One region of the Aliiglaciecola aliphaticivorans genome, then DNA from elsewhere that is predicted to be linked to it. Evidence: predicted binding sites of a transcription regulator. Region 1 holds the regulator's gene; each other region holds the start of a gene.
The links. The regulator sigma-54, encoded in region 1, starts transcription at its own class of promoters, with help from an activator protein. The targets are predictions, from matches to a motif close to GTTGGCACGNNNNTNGNNT.
Positions count from the first base shown of each region.

Region 2: the regulator sigma-54 is predicted to act here: its motif matches at 1,872-1,890, upstream of ACYVIL_RS21165 (formate/nitrite transporter family protein).
Region 3: the regulator sigma-54 is predicted to act here: its motif matches at 2,483-2,501, upstream of ACYVIL_RS07520 (CmpA/NrtA family ABC transporter substrate-binding protein).
Region 4: the regulator sigma-54 is predicted to act here: its motif matches at 2,679-2,697, upstream of flgB (flagellar basal body rod protein FlgB).

Region 1 is NZ_BAAGTF010000017.1:33,813-38,032, forward strand. It holds gene ACYVIL_RS09235 (HPr family phosphocarrier protein) at 1-169, opposite strand, end outside; gene rapZ (RNase adapter RapZ) at 166-1,011, opposite strand; gene ptsN (PTS IIA-like nitrogen regulatory protein PtsN) at 1,008-1,454, opposite strand; gene hpf (ribosome hibernation promoting factor) at 1,473-1,760, opposite strand; gene ACYVIL_RS09255 (RNA polymerase factor sigma-54) at 1,789-3,267, opposite strand; gene lptB (LPS export ABC transporter ATP-binding protein) at 3,329-4,054, opposite strand; gene lptA (lipopolysaccharide transport periplasmic protein LptA) at 4,054-4,220, opposite strand, start outside.
Region 2 is NZ_BAAGTF010000094.1:90,706-94,925, reverse strand. It holds gene ACYVIL_RS21170 (protein kinase domain-containing protein) at 1-839, opposite strand, end outside; gene ACYVIL_RS21165 (formate/nitrite transporter family protein) at 826-1,692, opposite strand; gene ACYVIL_RS21160 (serine/threonine protein kinase) at 2,096-4,220, opposite strand, start outside.
Region 3 is NZ_BAAGTF010000013.1:17,112-21,331, reverse strand. It holds gene ACYVIL_RS07525 (ABC transporter permease) at 1-846, opposite strand, end outside; gene ACYVIL_RS07520 (CmpA/NrtA family ABC transporter substrate-binding protein) at 904-2,247, opposite strand; gene ACYVIL_RS07515 (CmpA/NrtA family ABC transporter substrate-binding protein) at 2,650-3,738, opposite strand; gene ACYVIL_RS07510 (ANTAR domain-containing response regulator) at 3,754-4,220, opposite strand, start outside.
Region 4 is NZ_BAAGTF010000019.1:153,250-157,469, reverse strand. It holds gene flgE (flagellar hook protein FlgE) at 1-1,067, opposite strand, end outside; gene ACYVIL_RS11020 (flagellar hook assembly protein FlgD) at 1,107-1,793, opposite strand; gene flgC (flagellar basal body rod protein FlgC) at 1,820-2,242, opposite strand; gene flgB (flagellar basal body rod protein FlgB) at 2,239-2,643, opposite strand; gene ACYVIL_RS11005 (CheR family methyltransferase) at 2,749-3,585, opposite strand; gene ACYVIL_RS11000 (chemotaxis protein CheV) at 3,615-4,220, opposite strand, start outside.

The DNA of each region.
Region 1 (4,220 bases):
TTTCCAACATCATCAAACCCAACACACTATTTGCCGATGCTGATTTTTCACCTTGAACTAGTGTTACTACAGCGTCAAATTGGTTGGCTACTTTGACTAATTCGGTGGCTGCTCGTGCATGTAAACCTAGCTTATTGACGATAACGATTTGTTTTTCGAAGCGGTTCATCGGTTTAACTCTCGGTGTCTAATTTGCACATCAGGGTGAGAAGCTGAAAATGTTTTTGCTAATGACTCGGCAACATAAACTGAGCGATGTTGTCCACCGGTGCAGCCTATTGCGACTGTTACGTAACTACGATTATTTCTTTCTAAATGAGGAAGCCAGGTCGATATGAGGTTTTGAATTTGCCAAATAAATTTCGTTACTATTGGCTGGGAACCTAAAAATATCTCTACTGGTGAATCTAAACCCGTCAAATGTTTCAAATCGGGTTCCCAATGGGGGTTAGGCAAAAAACGTGCATCAAATACGTAGTCTGCATCTTTGGGTATGCCATATTTGAATCCAAAAGACTCAAATACTAAAACCAGCCTAGAACTCTTTTTGCCTAATATTCGTTCTCGCACTAACTCCGCTAATTGGTGAACTGAAAGCTTGTCAGTATCTAAATATAAGTCAGCACGTTCTGCGATAGGAGCTAATAATTGACCTTCCGCTTGAATCGCATCTGAAAGGGATTTGTTTTGACGTGACAGCGGGTGCAGTCTGCGGGTTTCGCTGAAACGTTTAATTAGCATGTCATCACTGGCATCTAAATAAACGATGGTCATATCCCAGTTTGCTGGCAAATAATCAAGAATTTCGACTAGTTCACCAGATACCTTAGGAAGGTTTCTCACATCGATACTGACGGCTACTTGATCATACTCATCCATCACCGTATGGGTCAGGGTGGGCAGAAGATTAACTGGAATATTATCAACACAATAATAACCTAAATCTTCTAAAGAGCGCAGTGCAATAGACTTTCCTGAGCCAGAACGACCACTAATAATAATCAGCTTCATGCAACGATTGCCTCATATAACTGGCTATTGTCTTGTGCGCTGCGGATACGTTTAAGAATCTCTTTGTCACTTAACTTTGTTGCTATGGTTGCTAAGGTTTGCAGATGGCCTGCAGCTTTATCTTCAGGTACTAAAATAGCAAAAAATATATCGACAGGGCAGTTATCTATGGCGTCAAAGTTGATGGAAGGATCACTGGTGATTAATATGGCAACGACGTCTTTTAAGCCGGCTAATCTGCCATGGGGTAAGGCAATACCATTACCGATTCCTGTACTACCCATTTTTTCGCGATTTACCAAACTATTTAAAATGGTAGTCTGATCAATACCGTCAATCTTTTCTGCCGCTATCAGGCTGATAGTTTCAAGAATTCGTTTTTTACTTGTCCCCTGAACTGCACAACTTGTGCAGTCAGAGGAAAGGATGTCTTTAATTTCCATTAAATAATCTAATATAGGTTAATGACGTTTGATTTTTTCCTTGTGCTTGATCACCTGTCGATCAAGCTTATCGATTAATCCGTCAATGGCTGCGTACATATCGTTATGTTCTGAGGTTGCAAACACTTCCCCTCCGCTAAGATGAACTGTCGCTTCAGCCTTTTGATTAAGCTTTTCGACATTGAGAATGACATGGACATTGTTGATGTGATCAAAATGCCTTTCTAACTTTGTAAATTTGTTGTCTACGTAATCTCGCAATGAATCTGTAATTTCTACATGATGGCCAGTAAGGTTAATTTGCATAATTAGCGTATTCCTTCTGTTGTCGAGCCTACAGCAGGCTCTTGCGTTGGTTAGACGGTGGGATCGATAAAGACTCCCGGTATTTTGCTATGGTTCTACGGGCAACCTTTATGCCTTGGTCGGCCAGTAGATCAGCAATCTTACTATCACTAAGCGGCTTCGTTGGAAGCTCGGCAGCAATAAGTTTTTTAATGAGCGCGCGAATCGCCGTGGAAGAACACTCTCCGCCAGAATCTGTTGCCACATGGCTGGAGAAGAAGTACTTCAGCTCGTATATCCCTCTTGGTGTATGCATATATTTTTGTGTAGTAACACGGGAAATGGTTGATTCATGCATATCCACCATTTCTGCGACATCATTTAACACCATTGGTTTCATCATTTCCGGTCCATGCTCGAAAAATCCGACTTGCTGTTGAACAATACAGTTGGCTACTTTTAGTAGCGTATCATTTCTACTTTCAAGGCTTTTGATAAACCATTTGGCTTCTTGCATATGTGAACGAATAAACTGGCTGTCACTGGTGTTTTTAGCGTTGCGGCTCATAGCTGCATACTGCTGATTCACATTCAGTTTAGGCAAGCTATCGGGATTTAACTCTACTTGCCAACGTCCATTTTTCTTCATTACAGAAACATCAGGAATGACGTACTCTGAATCACTAATTATTAACGCGCTGCCTGGGCGAGGGTTCAAGGTTTGCAATAAGCGCATGGCCTCACGTAATTCATCTTCTTTTAAGCGCGTTTTACGCATTAGTGTTCGGTAGTCTTTGCTACCCAACAGGTCTGCATATTCACTGATCAATAATTTAGCTTCATTCAACCATGGCGTATCAGGCGCAAATTGATTCATTTGCACCATTAGACACTCTTGGGGAGTTCTTGAACCGGAACCAATAGGATCGAACATTTGAATGCGTTTTAAAACACATTCAACTTCATCTAGCTCTACATCTTCGTGGTCGAGACTTGCAAGCACATCTTCAGTGCTAATGGTGAGATATCCAGATTCATCGATTGAGTCGATGATTGCAATGGCGATGGCGTTATCAACTTCTGAAAAAGGGGTCAGCCGCATCTGCCATAACAAATGATCTTGTATGTTTTCACTGGTTTCGCCTTGGAAAACTTGATCATCATCCCCGCCGCTACCACCACTAATAGATGCGGGTGCTGAAGATGCACTGATATATTCATCCCAGGTACTATCTATGGGTAATTCGTCTGGTATATCCGCTTTTTCTAACGCTTCGTTAGTGTCAATGGAATCTGAACTTGCGGAAACGGTTTCTTCAGTGAATTTATCATTACTATCTGCTAGAGCGGAATCCCCAGTGGGGACATCAGAACCATCCTCTACTTCCAAAAGGGGGTTGGATTCTAACGCTTCCTGTATTTCTTGTTGTAAATCCAGCGTTGACAACTGCAATAGACGTATCGCCTGCTGCAATTGAGGCGTCATTGTTAGTTGCTGACTAAATTTTAATTGTAACGAGGGTTTCATTTAGTTTTTTTATTCTTACTTGTTTAGCCACAAAGCTTTGGTTAAAAACAACATACCTGTACTATAGCTTGAATTGCTCGCCAAGGTATACATCTCTGACTTGTTGATTATTTAAAACTTCTTCTGCAGTACCAGAAGCTATTAATTCACCATGACTCACAATATACGCTTTTTCACACACGTCTAGGGTTTCACGTACATTGTGATCCGTTATTAATACTCCAATACCTCTGTCACGCAAGTGTTGAATTATTTTTTTTATGTCATTCACCGAAATAGGGTCTACTCCAGCGAAAGGCTCATCCAATAGGATAAATTCTGGTGCGGCAGCTAACGCCCGTGCTATTTCTACTCTTCGACGTTCGCCCCCAGATAAACTCATGCCAAGGCTATTGCGAATGTGATTTATATTAAACTCATCGAGTAATGCATCAGCTTGCTCTTCGCGCTGGTCAGAACTCAATTCCTTTCGGGTTTGCAAAATTGCCATAATATTTTGGTAAACGGTCAGTTTACGAAATATAGATGATTCTTGGGGAAGATACCCAATTCCTTTTCTAGCCCGAATGTGCATGGGCTGCAATGTCAACGCTGTTTGGTCAATAAAAATATCGCCTTTGTCTAAAGGTACTAGCCCAACAATCATATAAAACGTGGTTGTTTTACCTGCACCATTAGGACCCAACAAACCAACAATTTGTCCAGTAGACACTTCCAAACTAACATCACGAACTACCTGTCGAGATTTATATGATTTAGCTAAATTGGTTGCTTTTAATGTTGCCATTAAGGTTGTTCATCCTGCAACTTGTTAATGTCTTGCTGTTCTGAATTTTTGGATTCTTCGTTTGCACTTTCGTCCTGACGTTTACGAATACTTTCAGGTTGAAAAATAGCCGTAACACCACCTTCTGCATTGCTGTCACTTTCAGCTATTAATTGTTCTAACTCCA
Region 2 (4,220 bases), on a different contig from region 1:
GAGTAATGGAGTTGCCGAATGACGTTAAACCCATCTATTTGTACACCAGGTTGTAAAGGTGGCGGTAGGGGCATCTGTTCAACTAAATCACTAACTGGGCTGGTGCTTTGATGGTTTAGCCCTTGTATTTGCAGGAGTTGCATTGTGATATTGTCGTCGCTACCTTTTTCTAGAACCTGCTTCCCTAAACATTCTGCCAGCGCATCATTAACGACAGATTGTTTATTTAGCTGGGCCAATAAAGTACTGGCGTCAATAAAATCATGAAAACCATCAGTGGATAGTAGTAGTGTATCCCCCTCTAACAGGGCAATTTGCTGGTAATCAATTTCAACAATATCGCCCATACCCAAGGCACGGCTGAGATAACTTTTGCCGGCAGCTGCGATTTGGCGATGGTCATTGGTTAACTGTTGTATGCTCCCTTGACGGCACAAATAAATTCGTGAATCTCCCACATGGAACAGGTGCGCGTAAGTGCCTTTAATTACCACTGCAGCAAAAGTACACACATATCCTTTGTCGGGATCGTATCGGTATTCACTTTGTTTACTATGGGCAAACAACCACGCATTTATGGAAGTGATAACGCGTTTAGCAGAGGTTTCTACTGACCACGCATCCGAGGTCGAATAGTAATCGTGAAGAAAACTATTCACCGCTGCCTGGCTGGCGATATGGCTTACTTGACTGCTACTTATACCATCAGCCAAAGCCGCAGCAAATCCATTTAATTGGGCTTGCATTGGCGTGGGTGCAGCAAAGCCACAAAAATCCTGATTGTTAACTTTTCGGCCAGCACTTGAGTACTGGCCGGTAACAATTTTAGTTGCTTGCATTTGGTGCAACAGTGCCAGACGCAATGGTTTCTGGAGAAACTTGAGCTACTTTTCGTTTCGAGCCAGTGCGAACATGAGTGGTATATAGTGTTAATCCAGTGAAGGCTAAACCACCGACAAGATTTCCTAATGCGGTTGGAATTTCATTCCAAATAAAGTAATCAACAACTGAAAATTCACCACCTAAAATCAGGCTGAATGGGAACAAAAACATGTTCACTACTGAATGCTCGAATCCCATAAAGAAGAACAAAAAGATCGGCATCCACATGGCGATTACCTTACCGCTTACATGAGTCGAAATCATTGCGCCCACTACGCCTAGAGATACCATCCAGTTACACAACATACCGCGAATAAATATAGTGAACCAACCCGCAGTACCATATTCAGCATAGCCTAGCGTTCTAGCTTCACCAATTGACGCTACTTTTTTACCGATGGCCCCTGGGTCAACATTAAAACCGTAGGTAAAAATAAATGCCATCATAAATGCAACGGTTAAAGCACCACCAAAGTTACCTAAAAATACCAATCCCCAATTACGTAATATGCCTTTTATGGTGACGCCAGGACGTTTATCGAGCCATGCTAATGGACATAAAACAAACACGCCGGTTAACAAATCAAACCCCATTAGATACAGCATGCAGAAGCCTACTGGGAATAAAATCGCGCCTAAAAGAAACATACCTGTTTGCACTGCAATAGTTATTGCAAATACCGCTGCTAAAGCGAGTATTGCGCCAGCCATATAACCGCGAATAAGCGTATCGCGAGTGGACATAAATATTTTTGATTCGCCTGCATCGACCATTTTAGTGACGAATTCTGCTGGAAGTAAATAAGCCATAAGTACCCTCGTAAAATTAGTGTTCAAATTTAATTGTTGTTTCTCATGCCAATACATCTGGCTTGTCGTTTTCTACAGGCAAAAAAAAACGTTCAAATTCCTATACAGTGCATAGGAAGTTGAACGCCTTTGTTCGAATATTGTGACCGTAGACTCTTCGTTGAGTTACATTTTATTAAAAGCAAAAAATACGCCAAGAAATAAATCTATGTAAATCAATTCTTTAGTTTTCTGAGACCCTGAGGGTTGAGTGTTATTGGTGCAATCACTCCCTGTTTTAAATCAAAGATCCACAAAAGACTATTAATCAAGATGAGTAAAAAGCAAACACAATCTAGGTCGTTTATTGCGCCATTTAATTACTTTTAGGTAACAGCAAATTGCTGAAAATGAAGCTTCCTAACTAATCCAATAACCATTTCATGGTGGGTAAATCTTCTCCATTTCGACACTTTTCGATGGCAGAGGGTAAGCGAGTTGCAGCATTGTACATGTAACCACTGAGTTGTTTGTTTGCGACAAATGGGCGCAAAAGTCGCTCGGCAGTTTCGAGGCTGATGCAAGCATCGGTTAATCTATCTACATCTCGATACATGTAGGCTAGAATCAAATGGGAAAATGCCCAGGTAGAATATTGGGAAGGTTCGGGTTTAGCTTCTGCCAAGCGCTTTTGCTCTGCAACTATATCAATTTGTTGGGAAATCGCTTGTTCAAAGTCACCCATTTCCGCCAACAATTGTGATTTTGCTTCGCGCATTTGCATGGCAAGACGGGTAATAGAAGCATCACCTTCTTGCAAGGTTTTCAGCTTTTCTGTGGTTGCTGTGGCTTTATCCAAAAATTCTACCGACTGCTTTTGGTCATGTAAATTTGCTGCTGCTCCATAGGCGATGTAATTTGTCCAAGACAATAAATAGAGCAACATAGGGTCGTTGGGCTGATTAGCTTCCAGTGCGCTTAGCCGACGGTCCGCTTCACGAAAATATTGAATTGCTTCAACATTATTCCTGTCAATAAAATCGGCCATGGCCAACCAATAGAAGCTGTAGGCTTGGTCTTGCTTTGCAATTGCACGTTTTTGCATCGCCTTAGGCCATTGTTGGGTATCTTCCCTTAATCGATTGGCATTTTCCCGTAAGTATTGAGAATCACCAGCCTGATCTGCCCTTTCTAAATCGGTATATAGCAAACTTCGTTGGGCCAGATACCAAAGTTCACTTCTTTTGGGATGAGGGACTGATTCCAGTATTTTTCGGCCTTGTGCAATAGTCTGCTGTGCAGCTACTAAATCACTATCATCGTGAACTAAAATCATCCCTTGTGCTGCCATCAACTCTACTTTCGTGGCTTTTACATCGGGTAAGTTGGGCGCCGACGACAGCAGTTCATCCAACATCACTTGGGCTGTAGATAAGTTAGCGCGAGAAATAGTCACATCACCCAAGTTAGGTTCGGCTGGCACGCCAAAAATACGCGCTAAACGAATATATCCTTGCGCCGTTTCAAGTTTGAGCTCAGCTGATGCATTTGCCTGTTTACTCAGGTTAGCCAGATATTGTTGTCCTCTATGGGCCAAGTCAGCACGAATGCTGGTGTTTCCAGCCACGCGTTTTAAATTATCGTACAAATCAAAAATTTGGTACTTTGCCAATGCTCTAACGTCATCGAATCGAGCTTGCGCCTGCACTAAATTTTGTTCGGCACGTTGATATTGATATATTGAGGTTCCCAACGCTGATAAAATTGCCACCAGTGCCAGTCCTGCAATCATTGACGCTTTAGTATGACGCTTAATAAACTTGCTAAATTTATAGGTGTTCGAAGTGGAGTAGGCGGTTACTGGGAATTGCTGTAAGTAGTTTTCTAGTTCGACTATTAACGCATTTACTGTTTGAAAACGGTGCTGTGGTAGCGCGGCTGTTGCTTGATTAATGATTGCTTGCAGTTCTTTTGGGATGCTGCGTTGTTTAAAAATAGCTTCCAGCAATTTACCTAAAGAATAGATATCAACTAAGGTGTTATTACCGTCACCTGTTGCACGTTCAGGAGCGGCAAAGCCTGGGGTAAAACTCATACTTGCTAACGAACTTGAAGCGTCAACATTGTCACTTCGAGTCGATGTAGGTTTGGCGATACCAAAATCAATTAATTTTACTTCACCAGCTTTATCAACCAGTACGTTAGAGGGAGTAATATCTCGATGAATGATCAGGTTTTGGTGCGCATAACGAACTGCTTCACAAGCTTTTATCAATAGTTGAATGCGTGTCGAATCGCTTAAGTTTTGTTGTTCGCACCACTTGGTTAGCGGCAACCCGTCAATATATTCCATCATAAAATACGGCATTTTTTGCGGTGTTTGTCCACCGTCGTAAAGTCTGGCTATATTGGGATGGTTGAGTTGCGCTAGGGTTTGTCTTTCCCGTTCAAATCGTTCGATCAGTTTCTCAGGTAACGCCTTAGTGCGTATCACTTTAATGGCGACATCATGTTCAAAGTCACCGCTGTCACGTTTTCCTTTGTAAACT
Region 3 (4,220 bases), on a different contig from region 1:
TTCCGAGCTTCCGTTTTGAAACTCATCCCAGACAAACTTGCCTAGCCCAGGGTTTTGCGCCAACATTTCAGCTGCGATCAACACCATCCAACCAATACCTAACGACAGACGTAAACCCGTAAAAATCGCTGGAATTGAGGAAGGCATTACAATTTTTATTACATGTTGGATAGGATTTAGTCTTAATACCTTACTGACATTAATAAGATCCTTATCAATGCTCGATACACCAACGGCGGTGTTAATCAGAGTTGGCCATAAACAACAAAGTGCCACTGTTGCTGCAGAGGTTATAAAAGACTTGGCGAACATAGGATCATCAGACACATAAACGGCACTGACCACCATTGTTACTAACGGCAACCATGCGAGTGGAGAAATGGGTTTAAATAACTGAATCAATGGGTTGATAGCCGCGTATGAAGACTTACTTAATCCACATAGAATCCCCAAAGGAACCGCGAAAAGTGATGCCATAACAAAGCCTACCATGACCGTATAAAGGCTCGTCCAAATCTGTTGAAAGAATGTTGGAGCGCCGGTGAAGGCTCGAATTTTTGGTTGATAATTAGGGTCTTTTGCTACCCTTTCAGCATTGCGCTTATGTTGGCGCTCATAAAACGCTTCAGCTTTGCTTTGCTGGGTATAATGTTCATCTACCAATACCTTGGCCTGTTGCCAAACAGCAGTAGTACCAGGGAATTGCCCCAAAGAAGTATCAATATTTTTGGCTAATACATTCCACAGGCCAATAAACACGACCAATCCAATTACCGGCAGCATTATGGTTTTTAGCCATCCAGTTAGCTTCACTAAATCGAAGCTTGCTTCTTTCTCTGTGATCATAGGAATAGCTGCTTGTTTAGACATTTTAGTTCTCCGTCCGGTGAATTCACCTAAGCTTTAAAGCTTAGTGTCACCTTTGATTCCAATAGTAAATTTTTCCAAATAAGCATTTGGCTGAGTACCGTCATAAACAATATTATCGATGAAGTGTTTCTGAGCAGGTTTGAAGCCTGTTTCAGTAGCAAATTCAGGAAAATCTTTTGCATCCGCTTTGCCTTCAGCAATCAATGCCTTTGCAGCTTGAGCATAAATGTCTGGACGATAAACTTGCTTGGCAATGTCTTTGTACCAAGAGTCCGGTTTTTGCTCACTAATTTGGCCCCAACGACGCATTTGGGTTAAATACCAAATGGCATCACTGTAAAATGGATAAGTCGCGTTATAACGGAAGAAAACGTTGAAGTCTGGAACCTCTCGTTTGTCTCCTTTTTCATATTCAAACGTACCTACCATGCTGTTTGCAATTACCTCAGCGTCAGCACCAACATAAGCGCTTTTAGCTAATATTTTCACGGCCTCAGGACGGTTAGCATTGTTATTTTCATCTAACCAGATGGCAGCTCGAATCATAGCTTTAACCACGCGAATATGAGTATTCGGATTCTCCTCAGCCCATTTTTTGCTGACTCCAAAAACTTTCTCTGGGTTATCTTTCCAAATCTCATAGTCAGTGACTACGGGTACGCCAATACCTTTAAACACAGCCTGTTGATTCCAAGGTTCACCTACGCAGTAACCTTCGATTGTGCCAGCTTCCATAGTGGCTGGCATTTGAGGGGGTGGAGTCACTGACAACAACGCATCTGCATTTATTTGTCCGCTAGTATCATCTTTGTGTGGTGCATAGTAACCAGGATGGATGTTACCCGCAGCTAACCAATAGCGAAGCTCATAATTGTGAGTAGATACTGGAAACACCATTCCCATCTTGAAAGGTTTACCTTGGTCTTTAAAACTGTCAATTACCGGTTTTAACGCATCGGCTTTTATCGGGTGTACTGGTTTTCCATTTTCATGGGGAATATGGGTTTTCATTTGACTCCAAATATCATTGGAGACAGTGATAGCGTTTCCGTTTAAATCCATACTGAAAGCAGTAATAATATCGGCTTGCGTTCCATAGCCTATAGTTGCACCTAATGGTTGCCCTGCTAACATATGAGCACCATCTAGCTGCCCATCGATGACTCTATCGAGTAAGACTTTCCAATTTGCCTGAGCCTCTAAAGTGACATATAGCCCCTCATCTTCAAAAAATCGTTTTTCATACGCTATGGCTAACGGCGCCATATCGGTCAATTTAATAAAACCAAACTTAAGCTCTTCTTTTTCCGGATAACCCACTTCTTGAGCATGCAAACTTGTGCTGCCAATCACTACGGCTATTGGGGCCAAAATCATAGCTTTACGCATCGACGATACCAATTTAATAACTGCATTCGACCATTTTGTTCGAGACATAATCCACTCCGAATTTTTTCCAAAAAAAAACCCACGTCAACTCCAAAAACTTGAAGTTCACGTGGGCTACTTTGCCGTATCAAATAACTGCAACTTTGCAGACAAATGATATTATGTTAGATGGACAACGCTTAGATTATTATTTTTGCTTTAAGCCTTTGTCTCGAGCGTTATAAAGCACGACTAATGCCAACTTTTATTATCGTTAAATATCAACAACTTAAGATGAATCACTAATGGCATCTCACTATTTGAAAACCATTGTAGTGCAATTTGCACTTTGAAATTGCCTCATAAAAGTGCTCTTCCAGCATTTTCAGGGCTCTTATCTAAGGGTAATCATTAACCTAACTTTGCTAACAATGGGGAAATTTGACGATAAATATCACTGCGATAGATCCCTTCTATACATCCTGTGGTTTCGGTATTGTCGGGAATTTGACCACTATCTTGCATTTTTTGTAACAACCATTGACCATACTCAACGTCTGGATTATTGACGTCTTTGCCATCAACAGTAGTAGCAAATTGATTGTAAGAAGGGACTGAGCGCGGGGAAAGGGTTGCTTGCGTTAAGCAACTTCCTAATAAAGAGGGGGTAATGATCTCTAAAGGTTCACCTAAGAAGCCTTCCTGACTCATCATTACCGCGGTTTCAAAACGATTAGGTACTGAGTCCAACCAATTACAAGCTTGCTTGAGAGCCGCGCAAATTGCTAAAACAGTATTTGGATTGGTTTCTGCAAATGACGCCAAAAAGCCTAACACTTTTTCTGGCGAGTCTTGCCATATGTCAGATGAGGTCACCACAGTAACGCCGCAACTACCGCGAACGGCCTTGGCATTCCACGGCCCACCAACACAAAATCCATCGATATCACCACTTAACATAGAATCGACCATATTAATTGGTGGTACAACACTGATATTTACATCGTCAAATGTGATTCCGCCACTCAACAACCAATCTTTGAGTTGATAGTGATGACAACTGTAAGGAAATACCGTAGCAAATGAAAGTTTGGTTTGATTGTGCTGGGTTCGATAGTCGATAACGTTTTTGAGAAGTTTAGCATCAAGGGGAAAGTCTAACTGAAAAATTTTATTGACCGACAATAGCTCTTTAATCAGGGGTTCAGATAAGGTAATGCCATTACCATTTTGACTTAACACCATAGGTGTCAAAACATGGATAGGTGCAACGCCCAATCCTAACGTACTGGCAATGGGCATAGGGGCAAGCATCTGTGCAGCATCTAAAACACCAGCATGTAACTTGTCTCGCAAGGTCGCCCAGGAATTTTGTTTCTGTAGAGTTACGTCTAAACCCCAGTGTTCAAAATATCCTAAATTTTTTGCAACCACAAAAGGGGCGCAATCAGTAAGAGGGCTAAATCCTAACGTTAATTGTGTTTTTTCAGGTTTCATCATGTTTTGTATTACAACTTACAACGAATTAAACATCGATATTATGGTTTTGGCCACATCATCTAACTTTTGACCAGTATCCATAGCCGTTTTTCGCATAGTATGGAATGCCTGGTCTTCACTGATATTTTTATTTTTCATTAGTATTCGTTTAGCCTGATCAATATTCTTTCGAGAATTTAGTTGCTGTTTGGTATCGCTTAACTCAGTTTTCAATTTTTGAAATTCGCGAAACCTAGCAACAGCAGCATCTAATATGGGTTTTACCCGATGAGGTTCAAGATCACCCACTACATAAGCACTAACCCCAGATTCAATACTTTGATTGATAGTGTCTGTATCTTCTTCGCTAGAAAACATAACCACAGGTTTGGGGTCAATATTTTTGATCGTATGCAAACTTTCCAGAATATCCCGACTAGGTGACTCAATATCGATAACGATAATATCTGGTTGGAGTTGATCTACTTGCTTTAACAAAGTAC
Region 4 (4,220 bases), on a different contig from region 1:
AATCCATCTGGGCCAATATCAATACCCGTGAGCCGCCCTACTGCAAGTCCATCTTGCTCCAATGAAGTAACTTCGAACGAAGAGGCAAACTGAGTTGGCTCATCAGCAGTTGCACTGCCAGTTTCAAGTGCGAAGTTAGTTGTAATAGTCTGAGTTGCATCAGAACCGTTTATCAACGGCGGGTTACCTAACTGAACAGTCGTCACATCGCCGGTCGCAACAGGCGTACCATCACCATTCTGAATACCAATAAAATCACCGCCGCTGCTGAATTGCATTCTAAAACCGGAAACCGCATCTGCCCCCAATGATACTGAACCCGCTATATTATTCGGATCTGTACCTGCTACGTTTTCAGTGTCACCTGCGGTATCAATGGCAGTGTCATCAACATAATTAACGACTACCCACTCATTGGTTGCAGCAGAGTCTTTCATAAAGTAGTAAGTCATTACATGGCTATCACCCAGGGAGTCGTATACGGTGATAGATGTAGCTGCGTTATAGGTAAGTGGATCGTCAGGATCAAAAAGGGTTATATCTTTAGCATCATCACCTGCTGGCAAATTAAAGCGAGGTGAAACTTCGGTGGTTTGTTGTGGTGAGCCTGAAGAGTCTGGAATTCTCACCGGAATAGTTGTGCTCAAAGCCACAGATGAAGACGTACCGTCAGCGTTAACCGGGAAGCCCATTAAATTATCACCGTTGGAGTTAACCACAAAGTTATCTTGATCAAGTTTAAACTGCCCAGCTCGCGTAAATGAGAAATCACGAGAGGTTATTTCAGGAGTAGTGGCAAAAAATCCGTTTCCAGTAATCGCCAGATCCAGTGCAGTATTGGTAAACTGAAGACTACCTTGAGAAAATTGCTGAGCAACATCTTGGGTTAATACCCCGTCACCTACTTTTGTATTGCCGGCTGCCAATAGCGACGAAGCATAGACGTCACCGAATTCAGCTCGCGATTCTTTAAAACCGACAGTATTTACGTTTGCAATATTATTTGCAGTGACATCTAGATCTTTTTGAGCAGCTGAAACACCGCTTAATGCTATGTTAAAAGACATCGTTTATTCTCTCCTAAACTAAAGGGCTAACATTTTTAATTAACCACCGATTTGAATGACATCACTCAAATTGACACTTGTTTCGCCATCCAAATTTAAAATGACACCTTGATTGTTACTTGCAAAACTGACGCTATCCACATGTCTATTAACCGCTGTGGGTAAAGTCGTCGATTCTCCGTTTTGCGTACCTTGTGCATACACAGCATAATCGCCAGCAGGCAAATCATTGCCGTTTGCATCTTTACCATCCCATGAAAATTGAATATTTCCCGCGGTCTGCGTACCCGCATCAATGGTTTTAATTAATTCACCGGATGCTGATTCAATGGTAATTTGTAAGTCTTGGGTAGTCTGGTCGGTAATCACCACCCCTGTCACACCAGTGCTGGTATCACTTAAATGACCAACATTACCTTGCAATAACACATCTTGACCGATTAGGCTTGATGCCTGTAGCGCTTGGTTTGAAGTCATGCTAGTGGCAAACTCAGTAAATTTAGTATTCAATGAATCTATGCCCTCAGAAATACTGAAACTAGTCATTTGCGACACCATTTGATCATTGTCTACAGGTTTAGTGGGATCTTGATTCGCCAATTGCTCGGTGAGCAAAGAGAAAAAATCTTCCTGGCTTAACCGTTCATTACTACCATCATCAATTGGTACAGTTTCTTCTTGCACATACAGGTTAGAGTCTAATCCTGTTGTTTTTGATATTTCCACGTTACTTTCCTCACTAAATCAGTGATTTACTGACCCTGACCAAGTTGCAATACACGTCTAAATATACGTTTGGTAGTGTCTGCCAGTTGAACATTGGTTTCATAAGATTTTGATGCAGACATCATGTCCGCCATTTCTTCAACCACATTCACATTGGGTTTATAGATATAACCGTTACTGTCTGCCATGGGGTGGCCTGGACTGTATTCGATTTGCAGTGGCTTTTGACTTTCGACTATACCTAGCACCTGCACGCCTGAACCTTGTGACTGTGACTCTGTTGCTCGTTGCATCTCAGCAGCAAAAACAGGATGGCGAGCCTTGTAAGTTTCGTCATAGCTACTGCTAACGCTGTTGGCATTGGCAATATTACTGGCTGTAGTATTCAATCGAACGCTTTCCGCACTCATGCCAGTGCTAGCAATGTCCATAACTCTAAATAAACTCATCCGCCTTGCCCTCCAGCTAGTGCTTTTTTCATACCTTTAATCTTGCCATTCAAAAATTGTATGCTTGCTTGATACCGCATGCCGTTTTCTAAAAAAGCATTACGCTCAGCTTGTACTTCTACGGTGTTACCGTCTCCAGTATCGGGCTGCAAAGGAATACGAAACTCAATACTGGCTTGAGATTGCATGGTTCCTTCGAAATGCTTTTCATGGGTACGGGTCATATTTTGCTGACGATCTTGATTTGCTGATTGCATGGCTTTTTGAAAATCGACACCACGTGCTTTATAACCAGGGGTGTTAGCATTAGCTAAATTCCCAGAAATAACTTCCATGGTGTCGGTTCTCACCTGCATTGCTCGACTATGAAGGCCGGTTAATTTATCAAGACTAATTGCCATACTGTTCTCAACTTAAAACTCGCTTGAGAAAAATTTAGCAAGGCCTATGCCAAGACATTTAGAATAAAAGGGAGGTAAACAGATGAAACAGTGTAACCGATTGAATCAATTGCTTTTTTTAATATAAAAGATACCTGGATTATTGCGTTCCAGACTAAACAATTGATTTAACTCTGCGATAGACTCAGAGGCGCCAAGGAATAAAGCTCCATGGTTTTGCAGGCAAGCGGCAATTTGTTGCAGGATTTTCCGCTTATTACTTAACGAGAAATAAATAAGCACATTTCGACAAAAAACCACATCAAAGCGACCTAAGCCGGAATAACTGTTTAACAGATTCTGCGGTTTAAAATGCACCATAGAAACGATTTCGTGATCCAGTTGCATATGGTTATTATCAACGGCTTTAAAAAAACGGTTTTTACGCTCGTCGGCTAAGCCTCTGCTTATTGAAATACTATCAAACTTACCTGTTTTAGCTCTTTTCAGCATCTCAGTTGAAATATCGGTGGCAACAATCTCAATACCATAAGGAAAAGCACGAGGATGAGACCTTTTGAACTCCTGAATACACATGGCAATGGAATAAGGTTCTTGCCCAGACGAACAGGCAGCACTCCAAATTCTAACTTTACGGTTTACACTCGCCAATTTAGTAAGCAGGGTTTTAGATAGAATCTCGAATGGATACTTGTCACGAAACCACAAGGTTTCGTTGGTTGTCATTGCGTCCACTACTTTTTCCCGCAGTTGGGCGGAACTGCCTTTATAGGCAATCTGAAGTAGTTCAGAAATACTCGTCAGATTCTCCTGACGCACTAAAGGACCAAGACGACTATAAACTAGGTAGCCTTTTTGCTCACTTAATACAATACCGCATTGTCGCTCTAAAAATTCCGCAAATTCCGAGAGTTCATGGGGCGCTAATTGATCTAATTTCAAATATCAAATTCCAACATAAAGTAAGCGCTTTATTTGTTAAACCATTTTTGCACCGCAGAGGCTAACTCATCGGGATGAAATTTAGCGATAAAGTCATCTGCCCCTACTTTTTGCACCATTGCTTGATTAAAAACACCACTTAAGGAGGTGTGCAAAACGACCTTAAGTTTACTCAACTCTGGCGTGTGCTTAATCTCTGCAGTAAGGGTATAACCATCCATTTCCGGCATTTCTATGTCAGACACTAGGACGCCGACTTTATCGGTAACATCACCAGTTTCTGCCGCGATTTGTTTTAAACGATTAAGGGCTTCGAGTCCGTTTTTAGCCATTTCTATCTTTAAACCCAGCGCTGTCAGCGCTTTCTTAACTTGGCTTCTCGCCACCGAAGAGTCGTCTGCAATAAAAATAATTTTATCATTTGCAGGGGATTCAGACATATTTAAATTAGCCGCTAAATCTTCACTCACTTCGGTTTTCAAAGGCGATATTTCGTTTAGAATTTTTTCCACATCAAGAATTTCAATTAACTCACCATCGACTTCGGTTACTGCGGTTAAATAACTCGCTCTTCCGGTACCTTGGGGAGGTGGCATAATAGCATCCCAATTGGTATTGATAATCCGCTCAACGGA